3 regions of the Sphingobium sp. YBL2 genome follow, and region 3 is predicted to be linked to each of the others. Evidence: riboswitches for the same ligand, from Rfam matches in the RefSeq annotation. Region 3 holds a riboswitch; each other region holds the start of a gene.
What was found. A riboswitch is a leader RNA that binds a small molecule or an ion and turns the genes downstream of it on or off. The one in region 3 is predicted to bind cobalamin.

Region 1: linked by a shared signal. The riboswitch ahead of TZ53_RS06715 (cobalamin biosynthesis protein CobG) and the one ahead of TZ53_RS01225 (TonB-dependent receptor plug domain-containing protein) in region 3 are both predicted to bind cobalamin.
Region 2: linked by a shared signal. The riboswitch ahead of TZ53_RS06840 (DUF1636 domain-containing protein) and the one ahead of TZ53_RS01225 (TonB-dependent receptor plug domain-containing protein) in region 3 are both predicted to bind cobalamin.

What each region holds. Positions count from the first base shown of each region.
Region 1 is NZ_CP010954.1:1,436,593-1,441,278, forward strand. Features, by position in the region: gene cobN (cobaltochelatase subunit CobN) at 1-27, shown strand, start outside; gene cobO (cob(I)yrinic acid a,c-diamide adenosyltransferase) at 24-629, shown strand; gene bluB (5,6-dimethylbenzimidazole synthase) at 686-1,255, shown strand; cobalamin riboswitch at 1,328-1,549, shown strand; gene TZ53_RS06715 (cobalamin biosynthesis protein CobG) at 1,722-2,786, shown strand; gene TZ53_RS06720 (precorrin-8X methylmutase) at 2,786-3,415, shown strand; gene cobI (precorrin-2 C(20)-methyltransferase) at 3,412-4,131, shown strand; gene cobJ (precorrin-3B C(17)-methyltransferase) at 4,128-4,686, shown strand, end outside.
Region 2 is NZ_CP010954.1:1,463,735-1,468,420, reverse strand. Features, by position in the region: gene TZ53_RS06855 (hypothetical protein) at 1-463, opposite strand, end outside; gene TZ53_RS06850 (sterol desaturase family protein) at 494-1,474, opposite strand; gene TZ53_RS06845 (MgtC/SapB family protein) at 1,795-2,307, opposite strand; cobalamin riboswitch at 2,641-2,830, shown strand; gene TZ53_RS06840 (DUF1636 domain-containing protein) at 3,023-3,430, shown strand; gene cobT (nicotinate-nucleotide--dimethylbenzimidazole phosphoribosyltransferase) at 3,427-4,443, shown strand; gene TZ53_RS06830 (histidine phosphatase family protein) at 4,440-4,686, shown strand, end outside.
Region 3 is NZ_CP010954.1:244,773-249,458, reverse strand. Features, by position in the region: gene cobA (uroporphyrinogen-III C-methyltransferase) at 1-543, shown strand, start outside; gene mobA (molybdenum cofactor guanylyltransferase) at 534-1,085, opposite strand; gene TZ53_RS01230 (threonine ammonia-lyase) at 1,085-2,068, opposite strand; cobalamin riboswitch at 2,154-2,368, shown strand; gene TZ53_RS01225 (TonB-dependent receptor plug domain-containing protein) at 2,539-4,353, shown strand; gene TZ53_RS01220 (ABC transporter substrate-binding protein) at 4,361-4,686, opposite strand, start outside.

The DNA of each region.
Region 1 (4,686 bases), 1.2 Mb from region 3:
TCCCAACTCAAGGATGCCCCGCAATGATCGAACGCACGCCCGAACAGCATGCCGAAAAGATGAAGAAGAAACAGGCCGCTCATGACAGGATCATGGCGACCAAGACGCAGGAAAAGGGCCTGCTGATCGTCCACACCGGCAAGGGCAAGGGCAAGACGACCGCCGCGCTCGGCATGGTGGTCCGCGCCATCGGCCATGGCAGGAAGGTGGGCGTCGTGCAGTTCGTGAAGGGCGCGATGACCACCGGAGAAAAACGGGTGTTCGATGCGTTCCCCGACAATGTCGAATTCAAGCCGATGGGCGAAGGCTTCACCTGGAACACGCAGGACCGGACGCGGGACATTGCCCTTGCACGCGAAGCATGGGATGAGGTGAAACGCATGATCGCCGATCCGGCCTATGACATGGTCCTTGCCGATGAACTCAACATCGTCCTGCGCTACGACTATCTTCCGGTCGAAGAGGTGTTGGAGGCCGTGACCGCCAGGGGCGAAATGAAGCATGTCATCGTCACAGGCCGCAACGCGCCCGAGGCGCTGACAGAGGCGGCCGATCTCGTCACTGAAATGACCCTCGTCAAACATCCCTTCCGCAGCGGCGTGAAGGCCCAGCCGGGAATTGAATTCTGACACACACCGCCTTCGACATCGCCGCCTTCGAGGAACTGGTGCACCTGCGCCGTGACGTGCGCCATTTCCTGACCGATCCGCTGGACGAGAGCGAGGTCGAACGGCTCCTTGCCCTCGCCCATAGCGCGCCTTCCGTCGGGCTGTCGCAGCCCTGGCGTTTCGTCCGGATCGAAACGCCCGCCTTGCGCGAGGATCTTGCCGCCCATGTCGACGCGCAGGTGATCGAGGCGGGCAGTATCTATCGGGGGGAGGAAGACAGGCTGTACCGAAGCCTGAAATTGCACGGCCTGCGCGAAGCGCCGGTGCTGTTCGCGGTCTATTGCGACGAAGGCACGGAAACCGGCCACAGGCTGGGCGCGATCACCATGCCGGAGGCGCGCCGCTATAGCTGCGTGATGGCGATCCACACCCTCTGGCTGGCTGCCCGCACGCGCGGCATCGGCATGGGCTGGGTTTCGATCCTCGACCGCCCGACCGTGGACACCCTGCTCGCCATTCCGGAAAACTGGCGCTGCCTCGGCCTGCTGTGCCTGGGCTATCCGGTGAGCGAGGAGGCGACGCCGGAACTGGAGAGGCGCGGCTGGGAACATCGCACCGACTGGCATTCCACCATCGTCACGCGCTGACGATTCCCGTCCGAAGGCCTCTTCCCTTTCCTTTCCGCCCGGCCTATGAGCGTTTTTGGAGCGGGTTCCGCCCGCTCCATCGATCGCGTCGGTGCCCCGAAGGGGCTTAAATGGGAACGCGGTGCGGGAGGAGACTCCCTAATCCGTGGCTGTCCCTGCAACTGTGAGCGGCGAGCAAGGCAAGGACGTGCGGTTCCCCACGGGGAACGGCCAGCCACTGGAGCGATCCGGGAAGGCCCGTGCCGAAGCGACGACCCGCAAGCCAGGAGACCTGCCGAACGCAAAGGTCGCTCTAGCCATGGTCCAGGGGATGGTCACGGCTCGGTTCTCCGCACGGGCGACGAAATGCGGCTGGGGGTGAACCCTCCGGCCGTCGTTGCGACGTGGGAGGTAAGGTCCGTTGCCAGACGCGCAAAGCGCATCGTCCGCCGCCATTCGCGGCTGGTGCCCGACGGCATGGCGCCCGATGATGGCGGGCGACGGGCTGCTGGTGCGGGTCCGTCCACCGCTGGGCCGCCTGACCGCCCCCCAGGCCATCGGCCTTGCCGAAGCCGCGCGTCTTCACGGCAATGGCCTTGTCGACCTCACCAACCGGGCCGCGCTCCAGCTTCGCGGCGTGACGGAACAAGGCCATGGCCCGCTGCTCCGGCACCTTGTCGCCCTGGGCCTTACGGATCACGATCCGGCCCGCGAAGCGCGCCGCAATTTCCTGCTCGCTCCCGATTCATCGCCCGGGGATGACACGGAAAGCATTGCGCGCAGCCTGATCGCCCACATCGATGAGCTGCCCCAGCTTCCTTCCAAGATCGGGATCGCCGTAGATGCCGGGCCAGCCCCCTGTCTTGCCGCCGTCCCCGCCGATTTCCGGTTCGAGCGCAGCGAGGCGGGCAGGCTGCTGCTGCGGGTGGAGGGGCGTCCGCTGGGATCGCCCACCAGCGTCGAAACGGCGGCGCGCGACCTGATTGCGCTTGCCCGCTGGTTCCTTGCCACGGGCGGGGGCGCATCGGGCCGCGCGGCCCGGCACGAAGCCCCGCTGCCGACCGCTGCCGACATCGCGCCCGCGCCGTCCCGCCCGCTGTCCCAATTGCTGGCGGAGGCATCGGGGCCTTTCCACGGCATTCCCTTCGGTCAGCTTGACGCCGACAGCCTTATCGCGCTGGCCGGGGAACCGCATGTCACGGCCCTGCGCCTCACCCCATGGCGCGGTTTGATCCTGGAGGGCGGCGCAGACAGGGCGGAGCACGCCTCCCCTGACGGCCTGCTCCGCGTCGACGCCTGCCCCGGCGCGCCCGCATGCCCGCAGGCAAGCGTCGAGACCCGCGGCCTCGCCACCCGGCTCGCCCCCCTTGTCGAAGGGTCGCTGCATGTGTCCGGCTGCGCCAAGGGCTGCGCCCGTCAAAGACCCGCAGGGCTGGTCCTCACCGGCCGGCAGGGCCGCTTCGACCTGTCCCGCAACGCCCGCGCCGGATCGCCGCCGGAAAAAACCGGCCTGACCGCCCGACAAATCCTCGCCCTTTTCGGAAGGCCCTGATGCCCCACAGCTACGAAACCGACGGAGCCGCCATCTACCGGCAGTCCTTCCGCACCATTCGCGCCGAAGCCGACCTTGCCCGCTTCTCGCCCGAGGAAGAACGCATCGCCGTCCGCATGATCCATGCGGCGGGCCTGGTGGGACTTGCTTCCCACATCCGCTTTTCGCCGTCCTTCGCCCGGGACGCCATCGCCGCGCTTCAGGCGGGCGCACCGATCCTCTGCGACGCGCGCATGGTGTCGGAGGGCATAACCCTGAAGCGCCTGCCCGCCGCCAATCCGATCCTCTGCACCCTGAACGATCCGCAGGTGCCTGCCTTGGCGGCGCAAATGTCCAACACCCGCTCGGCCGCGGCGCTCGAACTCTGGCGCCCGCATCTGGAGGGCGCGCTGGTCGCGATCGGCAATGCCCCGACGGCGCTTTTCCATCTGCTCAACATGCTGGAGGACCCCGACTGCCCCCGCCCGGCCGCGATCATCGGCTGCCCCGTCGGCTTCGTCGGCGCGGCGGAATCGAAGGAAGCGCTCTGGCGCAGCCGGCCCGTCCCCTGCTGTATCGTGGAGGGTCGCCCCGGCGGCAGCGCCATCACGGTCGCGGCGGTGAATGCGATAGCGAGCCCGGCGGAATGAGCGGCGGGACCATCCATGGCGTCGGCCTGGGACCGGGGGCGCAGGACCTGATGAGCGTCCGCGCCGACCGGCTGATCCGCAATGCCCGGCACATCGCCTATTTCCGCAAGAGGGGAAGGTCGGGCCATGCCCGCAGCATCGTGGAGGGCATGTTGCGCGCCGATGCCGTCGAATATCCGATGGAATATCCGGTCACGACGGAAATCCCGCTGTCCGACCCGCGCTACAATGATCTGCTCTCGACCTTCTATGCCGATTGCACGGCGCATCTGGACGGGCTTTCGGCACGCGGCGAGGATGTGGTCGTCCTTTGCGAAGGCGATCCGTTCTTCTACGGCAGCTTCATGCACCTGCACAGCCGCCTTGCCGCGCCGGTGAAGATCGTCCCCGGCATCACCGGCATGTCCGGCGCCTGGACCGCCAGCGGCACGCCGATCAGTTGGGGCGACGATGTCCTAACGGTGTTGATGGCCACCCTGTCCGAAGAGGAACTGACCCGCCGCATCCGCGACAGCCATGCTCTGGTCGTCATGAAGATTGGCCGCAACCTTCCCAGGCTTCGCCGCGCCGTCGAAGCCGCGGGCAAGCAGGACAGCGCCTGGCTGGTCGAATATGCGACCATGGCGGATCAGCGCATCACCCCGCTGGCGGAAGCGACCGACGTCACCGCCTATTTTTCGATCCTGCTGGTCCACGGACAGGGCCGCCGTCCATGACCGGATGGGTCGTGGCAGCCGGTCTTGGTCCGGGAGCGGACGCGCTCATCACGCCGGAGGTGTCGGATGCGCTGGCGCAGGCGAGCGACGTCATCGGATACATCCCCTATGTCGCCCGGGTGGCCCAAAGACCGGGCCTGACGCTCCACGCCTCGGACAATCGGGTCGAACTCGACCGCGCCGCCCATGCCCTGGCTCTCGCCGCGCAGGGCAAGCGGGTGGCGGTGGTTTCCTCGGGCGATCCGGGGGTCTTCGCCATGGCATCCGCCCTGTTCGAAGCCGTGGAGGCGGGGCCGGAGGACTGGCGCGACCTCGACATCCGCGTCCTGCCCGGCATCACCGCCATGCTCGCCGCCGCCGCAAGGGCGGGCGCGCCGCTCGGCCATGATTTCTGCGCCATCAACCTGTCCGACAATCTCAAGCCCTGGCCGCTGATCGAGCGCCGCCTGCGCCTCGCCGCACAGGCCGATTTCGCCATGGCCTTCTACAATCCCCGTTCCCGTTCCCGGCCGGAGGGTTTCGGGCGGGCGCTGGCGATCCTGCGCGAGGAATGCG
Region 2 (4,686 bases), 1.2 Mb from region 3:
TCTTGTCGTCCTTCTTGGGCTTTTCAGGCGCCGGCGCGCCCAGCGCCTTGTCGATCCAGTGCTGCGGCAGGACCTTGTCCTTCTTGTCGTCCTTTTTCACCGTCTCCTGCGCCGCTGGCTTTGCGAGCTTGCCGGCGACGATCGTCAGCCCGGCGAAGCTCAGGAACAGCAGCGGCGCCAGGAAGCAGAACAGCAATGCCCGGCTGGTCAGGCAATAGCGCAGCACCGGCCCGGCCGGCTCCCTCTCGATCCTGAGAATGCCGCCATCGAAGATGGACATCCTGTCCTGCGCGGCCTGATCCTTCTTGCTGAAGGTCAGCGTGTCGCCAATACGCTCATGGCTGGTGCCGGCCTGACGGAACAGGGGACCGAGCCTGGCCATGGCCTCATCGGCCGATTGGCCGGAGGCGAGCGCCATGCTGCCCTTTATATGCCAGATCCAGTCCAGGAAACGCGCTGTCACATGATCCCCTTTTTGCAAGAGCAAGTAGCCTTATTCAGCCGGCACCGCCGCTGGGCGGCCGTAGCGTTCCTTGATCGTCTTCCAGCCTTCGGTGAAGGGATAGGTCATCTGCTCGCGGATCGACATCCGGCGTCCGCCCTCCAGTCCCAGCAATTCGGCCTCGCCATCGACGCAGGTTCCGAAGATGCGATCGATGAAGATATAGGTGTTGGAATAATTGCTGCGGGTCGCTTCGAAGTCCTGCGAATGATGCAGGCTGTGATGTTCTGTGGTGTTGAACAGGAAGCGCCACCAACGCGGCGTGTTGAAGCGGACATTGATGTGCTGATAGGTGCCGATCGCCAGACCGAAGGTGCCGGCAAGGAGGGCGGCCCTCGGCAGGAAGTCGAAGAACCCGCCAATGCCCAGCCCGATCAGGAAAAGCTCGACGGGATTGCCGACCGCGCCTTTGTTGATGTTCAACTGGGTGATGTAATGATGCACCGAATGGGGCAGCCAGAGCGGATACCAGTTATGCATCCCCCGGTGCATCCAATATTGCCCGAAGTCGAAAATGAAGGAGATCAGGAAAGCCTGCACCAGCAGCGGCAGGCCCGTGAACCACGCCAGCTTGTCCCAGTCGAAACTGTGCTGGATGGCCTCGATCACCGCGCCGCTGCCGATATAATGTTCGACAAGGTCCAGGATGGTGTAGCCCAGCCCGACATAGAAGAGATCGGTGACCAGTTCCTTCCAGGTCAGGCGCCAGCTCTCATAGCGCGGGCTGACCCATTCGAGCGCCAGCAGCAGCACCCTGAAACCGATGCCGATCCCGATGGCGGTGGACGCCTTGGCGATGGAATTGGGCGCATAGTACCAGAAGGCGATGAGCGCGAACAGCGCCGTGGGCTGGAACCAGGTGAAGATGAACTGCTTGAGCGGTCCGCCTTCCACCCGGCCTATATTTTCCCACCCGATGATGACGGGCGCCTGTGCGCCTATCACTCTCTTGCCTACGCGAACGCCGTCCATATGCTGACCTCGAGATGCTGCCTCGTCCCTGCGGGCGTGTCCGCCTCGCCAGGCGACGAAAATGATGTTCGCAGTTCATTGAACTTCATGTCGTTTCAGCATCGGGAAGACGCGCCCAACGCGCCAGATGCGATTAAGGTATATGCCCCATAGATGCTGCCTATGCCTTTCCAATCCGGCGGCGGTGAATCATGCGCCGGCTATTCCGATCCGCACAGATGACGGCGCGGTTTCGGGAATGACGATCCGTTAGGGCGAAGGGACGACGGACCGTGGGCGGGCGATTTCCGGCTGCTCGTTTCAACGCATCTTGCCGGCTTTCAGTTTTCGCGCTCCGGGGCGGACCCGCGCCGGTTGGGCATGGTCATGGAATCGGCGTCCGGATCGTCCGATCCGCTCTCGCGCGGACCGATATACTTTTCGAATATGAGCAGCAGGGAAAGCAGGAGCAGCGCGATCAGCGACCCTGCCAGCACGAGAACATATTGGCCGGCGCCCGCCGTGATCCCGACGGCAGCGGCCATCCACAGGCTTGCCGCCGTGGTCATGTTGCGCACATCTCCGCCGCGCACGAAGATCAGGCCGCCCGCGATGAAGCCGATGGCCTGGGCAAGGCCCTGAACGACGCGGATCGGATCGCTGTCCTTGTGGACCTCCGCCAGTTCCAGGGCGGACAGGGTCAGCATGGCCGAACTCAGCGATACCAGCCCGTGGGTGCGCAGGCCCGCATCATGGCCGTTGCGTTCGCGCTCGAACCCCAGGGCGAGCCCCAGCAGGGTCGCGAGAAAGAGGCGGACGAGCGTGGTGCCGAGGTCGTTGGCCAACATAGCCATAATACCCGCGAGAGGCGCGCCCGTTCCCGTGAATGCGGCCGAATGGGAAAGCGGCTTCGCGCCTGCCGCTCAGCGTTCGGTGATGTCGGAGCGGAGGTGCGCGATCAGGTCGTTGACCCGCATGTCGTTTTCAGCCGTGCATGCGAACAGTCGGCAGAACCAGTCCATCCATCGCGTCAGAATCGCCATGGCCCTCTCCCTATCGCCCGATAATAGCAGTTCACGCAGGTGAAGAGAAGCTTTGCCATTGCCCGGACGAGGGCAAGTCGCGCCATTGGAGCGGGCTGGGCCGGCTTTGTTTTTCCACCCTTGCGATTGGACGAAGGCGGCTTTATCAGCGCTGGTGCGACAGGTTCCCCGCATGGGGATGAAAAGGGAAGTCGGGTGGAACGCCCGCGCTGCCCCTGCAACTGTAAGCGGCGAGCCATCCGGCCATCGCGCCATTGGGCCATGAAGGTCCGAGAAGGCGGCCGGAAAGCATCGACCCGCGAGCCAGGAGACCTGCCTGACGCCGTCGTTCTTCGACCGGACAGGGTGTGCCGGCCGAACGGGGGTTCCCTCGCTGAACGACAGCCATCGCCTTGCCGGTTGGACCGTGCGGGGGAAGGCCTGTCGCCTGCCTGGTGCCGGACCGTCCTCCCTTGCCCGGTTCCCGTCGGGGCACATGCCGTCGGGCGGGAGGACGTGGAATGACTGATTTGCGGAGCGATCGCTGATGCTGCGGGCCGTGGGGCCGGGGGCTTCGATCGTCGTCTGTTCGACCTGTCGCCTTTCGGCGGAACAGCGGGAGGATGCTGCCGGACGGCGCGGCGGCGCCTTGCTGGCAGAGGCGCTGCACAGGGTACGCGATGGCGATCCCGCTTATGCGTCCGTCGCTGTTCAGGACATGCCCTGCCTCTTCGCCTGTCAGCGCCATTGCACGGTACATGTGCGCGGAACGGGCAAGATCGGCTATGTGCTGGGCGACTTCACGCCGGATGAGGAAGCCGCGCGCGCGATCCTGGATTATGCCCTGCGCCATGCCCAAAGCGACGAGGGCGTGGTGCGCTATGCGGACTGGCCCCAGGGGGTGAAGGGGCATTTCATCGTCCGCACGCCGCCCGAAGGCTTCGTCTGTTCATGATCCGGTTCAACGACCGCGCGGCCTTTGCCGCCGCGCTGGCCGACCTTCCTGCCCCGGATGCAGGCGCCACCGAAGCCGCGGCGGCGCGGCAGCGGGTGCTGACGAAGCCGGCCGGTTCGCTTGGGCGACTGGAGGAGATCGCGCTTTTCATGGCGGGTTGGCAGGGGCGGGAACGCCCCCGGGCGGAACGCATCCGCGCCGCGATCTTCGCCGGCAATCATGGCGTGGCCGCCCGCGGGGTCAGCGCCTTCCCGGCCGAGGTCACCGCCCAGATGGTGGCGAATTTCCGTCATGGCGGCGCGGCGATCAATGCGCTGGCCCAAGCCTGCGGGGCGGAGCTGGCCGTCGTCGCGCTCGATCTGGAACGGCCGACGGAGGACATCTGCGTCGCGGCGGCCATGAGCGAGGCGGATTGCCTGAGCGCGATCAATGCGGGGGCGGCGGCGGTGGAACCGGGACTGGACCTGCTGCTGCTGGGCGAGATGGGCATTGCCAACAGCACGCCGGCGGCGGCGCTCTGCGCGCAGGCCTTTGGGGGTGCTGCGGCCCATTGGGTGGGACGCGGGACAGGCGTGGATGGCGACGGGCTGGCGCGCAAGGCCGAAGCTGTGGCGCGGGCGCTCGCCCTGCACGGGGCGCATTGCGCTGATGCCTTCGAAACGTTGCGCCGGCTGGGCGGGCGAGAGATCGCGGCGCTGGCCGGTGCGGTGTTGGCGGCGCGGATGCTGCGCGTGCCGGTGATGCTGGACGGGTTCATCGGCTGCGCGGCGGTCGCGCCGCTGGCGAAGGACAATCCGGCGATCGTCGGGCACTGCATGGCCGCCCATATGTCGGCGGAAGCGGGGCATGAACGCCTGCTGGCCGCTCTGGCGCTGGAGCCGTTGCTGCGGCTCGACATGCGGCTGGGCGAAGGAAGCGGCGCGGCGGTCGCGGCGCAGATCGTGCGTTCCGCTCTGGCAGCGCATGGCGGCATGGCGACCTTTGCCGAAGCGGCGGTGGCAGGTGCGCTATGAACGCCTTTCCCCTCCACCTGATGCGCCATGGCGCGCCGCAGCTTGCCGGACGGTTGCTCGGCCATCTGGACGCCCCGCCTGAAGCGGAGGGGATCGCCCTCTGCATCGAGCGGGCGCGGCATCTGGATTTCGCGCGGGTGGTGACATCCGACCTCGCCAGGGCGCGGGCGCCGGGCGCGGCGATCGCGGCGGAGCGGGGCATTGAACTTGACGTCGACCGGCGCTGGCGGGAACTGAATTTCG
Region 3 (4,686 bases):
CTCGCGGCCGCCAGGGCGGACCGCCGCGTCGTCCGCCTCAAGGGCGGCGACCCCTCGGTCTTCGGCCGCTCGGCGGAGGAGATCGCCCATCTGGCGGAGGCGGGCGTTGCCGTGCGCATCTGCCCCGGCGTCACCACGGCCAGCGCGGCGGCGGCGAGCGGGCATGCCTCGCTCACGCTGCGCGGGGTGGCGCGGGGATTGACGCTGGTGACGGCGCATCTCAAGGCGGGCGAGCCGCTGCGGCTCGACTGGGAAGCGCTGGCCCGTCCGGGCGGCACGCTCGGCATCTATATGGGCCGCGCGGCGGCGGGCGAGATCGGCCGCTGCCTGATCGCCGCCGGACGCGATCCCGAAACGCCGGTGATGGTGGCGGTCAACGTCTCCCTGCCCAATGAACGCCTGATCCGCGGCAAGCTGTCGGCGCTCGCCTTTCTGGTGCAGACGATCAGCGACGACGACCCGACGCTGCTGCTGATCGGGGAGGCGGTGGCCGGGACGCATGCGCCTGCCGACCTCGCCGCGCATGTTGGCCTTCACGCCTGACGACCGTCTCGACCCGGCCGGGTGAGTCTCTCCAGATCCTCCGGCCGGTTGATGTTGGGCAGCACGAACTCCGGCCGCTCCACGATCCGCGCGCCCACCCGCTCCAGCCAGCCACGGATCGACCGGTTATTCTCCTCCGCCAGATGCGCGTCCAGCTCGCCAGCCAGCGAAGCAGGCCAGAAGCCGATCAGCTGCTGCCCCTTGAGGATGGCGGCTCCCTGTCCGATCAACGCCTCCGCCAGCCCGTCCGGATAGGCGGGCACGTCGCATCCGGTCGTCAGCACCGCGTCATAACCCTGCGCCCGCGCATGATGCAGCGCCGCGTTCAGGCCCCCCAGCGGCCCCATGTCCGCAGCCGGCCGATCCGCCAGCCCGATCATCCCCTCCACCTGCCGGCCGCAGACCGCCACGGTTTCGACCTGCCGCCCCAGCGCCGCCACCGCATGCTCCAGCAGGCTGCGCCCATCCAGCATCGCCCGCGCCTTGTCGCTGCCGAACCGGCTGGACCGCCCGCCGGCCAGAACCGCCCCCATCAGCCGCATCATGCGCCGCCCGCGATGATCCGGGCATAGCTGTCGGGATCGACATTGCTGCCGGAGATCACCACGACGCTCGCCCCCTCGGCATCCGGAGCCAGCCCGGCCAGCATCGCCGCCAGCGACGCGGCCCCGCCCGGCTCCACCACCAGCTTGAGCGCCGAAAAGGCAAAGCGCATCGCGTCGCGCACCTGATCGTCGCTCACCGCAAGGCCGCCCGCCAGATAGGCCCGGTTGATGGGAAAGGTCAGCGCCCCCGGCGCGGGAGACAGCAGGGCGTCGCAGATCGACCGCGCATCGGCCGACACGCTTTCCCGCACGCCGCTCGCCAGCGAGCGCGCCGTATCGTCGAACGCTTCCGGCTCCACCGCCAGGATCGCGACGCCGGGCTGGCGCGCCTTCACGGCGGTCGCAATTCCAGACACCATGCCGCCGCCGCCGCAATTGACGAGGATCTGGCCGATCTCCGCCCCTGCTTCGGCGGCCTGTTCCATGATCTCCAGCCCGATCGTCCCCTGGCCGGCCATGATGAAGGGATCGTCGAAGGACGGCACCAGCACCGCGCCCCGTTCGTTCGCCAGCCTCGTGGCGATTTCCTCCCGGCTTTGGGTGAAGCGGTCATAGGGCACGACATCGGCGCCCAGCGCCCGCGTATTCGCCGTCTTGATCGCGGGCGCGTCGGCCGGCATCACGATCGTCGCCGCCATGCCCAGCAACCGCGCCGCAAGGGCAACGCCCTGCGCATGATTGCCCGAAGACCAGGCGACGACCCCCGCCTTCCGCTCCGCCGCGTCCAGGCGGGCCAGCCGGTTGTAGGCGCCGCGGAACTTGAACGATCCGCTGTGCTGCGCGCCTTCGAACTTCACCAGCACGCGCCGGCCGCAGCGGGCGTTGAGCGCCGCATTTTCCAGCAGCGGCGTGCGGATGGCGGCAGGGGCGATGACCCGCGCCGCATCCTCGACATCGGCGGGGCTGATGGCGAACGGCATGCAATCTCCTTCCATGGCTGCCTCTTGGCATGGCCGCCGCTTTCCCTTATGGCGCGGGACGCGGGCGGGGCAATGCCTTCGCGCGCAAAAAGAAGATCGCGCCGGTGCCCCGAAGGGGGCTGAAAACGGGAATGCGGTGCGGACGGGAAACCGTCCTATTCCGCGGCTGTCCCTGCAACTGTAAGCGGTGAGCGCGATGCACTTCGGCCCAGGGGCCGGCCACTGGACGCAAGTCCGGGAAGGCGTGCATCGCCGCATTGACCCGCGAGCCAGGAGACCTGCCGGCGCATGGTCGCTCTTGCCTTGGTCCAGGGTATGGCCATGGCACGGTGTTCTCCGTCTGAGCGACGAAGCGGCGCAGGGCCGCATCGGTGCGGGGGGAGGGCACGGGCGCCGGCCATTTCCCCCGTCCGGCCGCGCGAGCGGACGCCCTGAGCCATGTTGCACCGGCGCTCAGGGGGAATATAGACATGTTGAGGATTTCCATTTCCATCGCCGCCTTGCTCGCGGCCGCTCCCGCCCTGGCGGAGGATGAGATCATCGTCACCGCGCTGGGCATCGAACAGCCGCGCGACGAGGTCGGCCAGGCGGTCACGGTCATCGACGCCGACACCATCCGCACCCGCCAGAGCGTCAGCGTCGTCGACCTGCTGGCCACCACGCCGGGGGTGCGCTTCAACCGCAGCGGCAGCCTTGGCGGCGTGACCGGGGTTTCGTTGCGCGGGGCGGAAACGACGCAGACGCTGGTGCTGATCGACGGGGTCAAGGTCAACGACACCAGCGGCATCGGCGACATGTACGACTTCGGCAATCTGCTGACCGGCAATATCCGGCGAATCGAAATTTTGAGGGGGTCCAACTCCATCGCCTATGGCAGCCAGGCCATAGGCGGCGTCGTCAACATCATGACCGGCACGCCTGCCGCCGGTTTCGCGGGCAATGCCTCGGTCGATTACGGTTACAGCAATACGCTGAACGCCAAGGCGGATGTTTCGGGCGGCAGCGGCATCGCTTCGGGCGGCGTCGGCATCGCCTATTTCAACACCGACGGCATTTCCTCCGCCGCCAGCGGCACGGAAAAGGACGGGTATGAGAATATCGCCGCCAATGCCAAGCTCAAGCTGGCCTTCACCGATACGCTCAGCCTCGACCTGCGCGGCTATTATATCCATGCCGATCTGGATACCGACAACGGCGTGGTGGACAGCACCGCCGACAGCTCGAAATCCGATCAATATGTCGGCTATGCCGGTCTGAACCTGTCGCTGTTCGACGGCAGGCTCACCAACCGGGCGGCCGTGACCTGGTTCCGCATGGACCGCGACTATACATCCGCATTCGGCCCTTATGGCTATTCGGGCACCAATCTGCGCTTCGAATATGAGGGTGTTTATCAGCCGGTCGATCAGGCCAAGCTGGTCTTCGGCTATGAACATGAACGGCCCGACTACGACTTCTCCGGCTTCGGCTCGACCGAAAGCCACCGGGCCGATATGGACAGCGTCTATGCGCTGGCCATCGTGAAGCCGGTCGCCGGCCTGTCGCTGACCGCCGGCGCGCGGCATGACGATCACAGCCAGTTCGGCGGCGCGACCACCTTCGGCGCCAATGCGAACTACACGCCCAACGCCGGCGCGACCAACATCCGCATGAGCTATGGGGAGGGGTTCAAGGCCCCCTCGCTCTACCAGCTTTACGGCGCCGACGTCGGCAATGCGGGCCTGCGCCCGGAGCGGTCGAAAAGCTACGACATCGGCTTCGACCAAAGGCTGGACGGCGACCGGGCGATCCTCTCCGTCACGGCTTTCCGCCGCGACACCAAAGACCAGATCAACTATGATTATTCGATCGGTCTTTACGGCGGTTACAATAATCTCGACCGCACCCGCGCCAAGGGGGTGGAGGCGATGCTGGCCCTGAAGCCTGTCGAGGCGCTGACCGTCACCGCCGCCTACAGCTATGTCGATGCGCGCGACCGCAATACCGACGCCCGGCTGCCGCGCCGCGCCGCCGATGCGGTCAGCGTTTCGGCGGACTATGTCTGGCCCTTCGGCCTGTCGACCGGCGCGACCGTGACGATGGTGGGCGACAGCTTCAACGATGCGACCAACGCGATCCGGCTGGACGGCTATGCCGTGACGGACGTGCGGGCATCCTTCCCGATCCGGGAAAATCTGGAGATCTACGGCCGCATCGACAATCTGACCGATGAGAAATATGCCACGGTCCATGGCTATGGCACCTATGGCCGGTCGGCCTTCGGCGGCGTGCGTGTGCGCTTCTGAAAATAGCCTAATGGCGCGGCGCGGCGTTCACCCGCGCCGTGCCCTTGTGCGCAGCGCCGTCAAGCTGCGCTGCGATGCCCCGCGCCGCCTCGACATAGGCGGGGCCGCCGCACACCGTCCACGCCTGCGGCACGCGGATGCGCGGGATGGCGCGCAGTATGGGGTGGTGCAGCATTTCCGTCCCCTGATCGACCACCTTCTCGCTGCCGCTCTCCACGATCAGCCAGTCCGGACGGGCGGCGATCATCTCCTCAAGCGACAGTTGCGACAGCGCCGGCTTGCCCAGCCTGCGGGCCAGATTGATCAGGCCCACCCGCTGCATCAGGTCGTCGA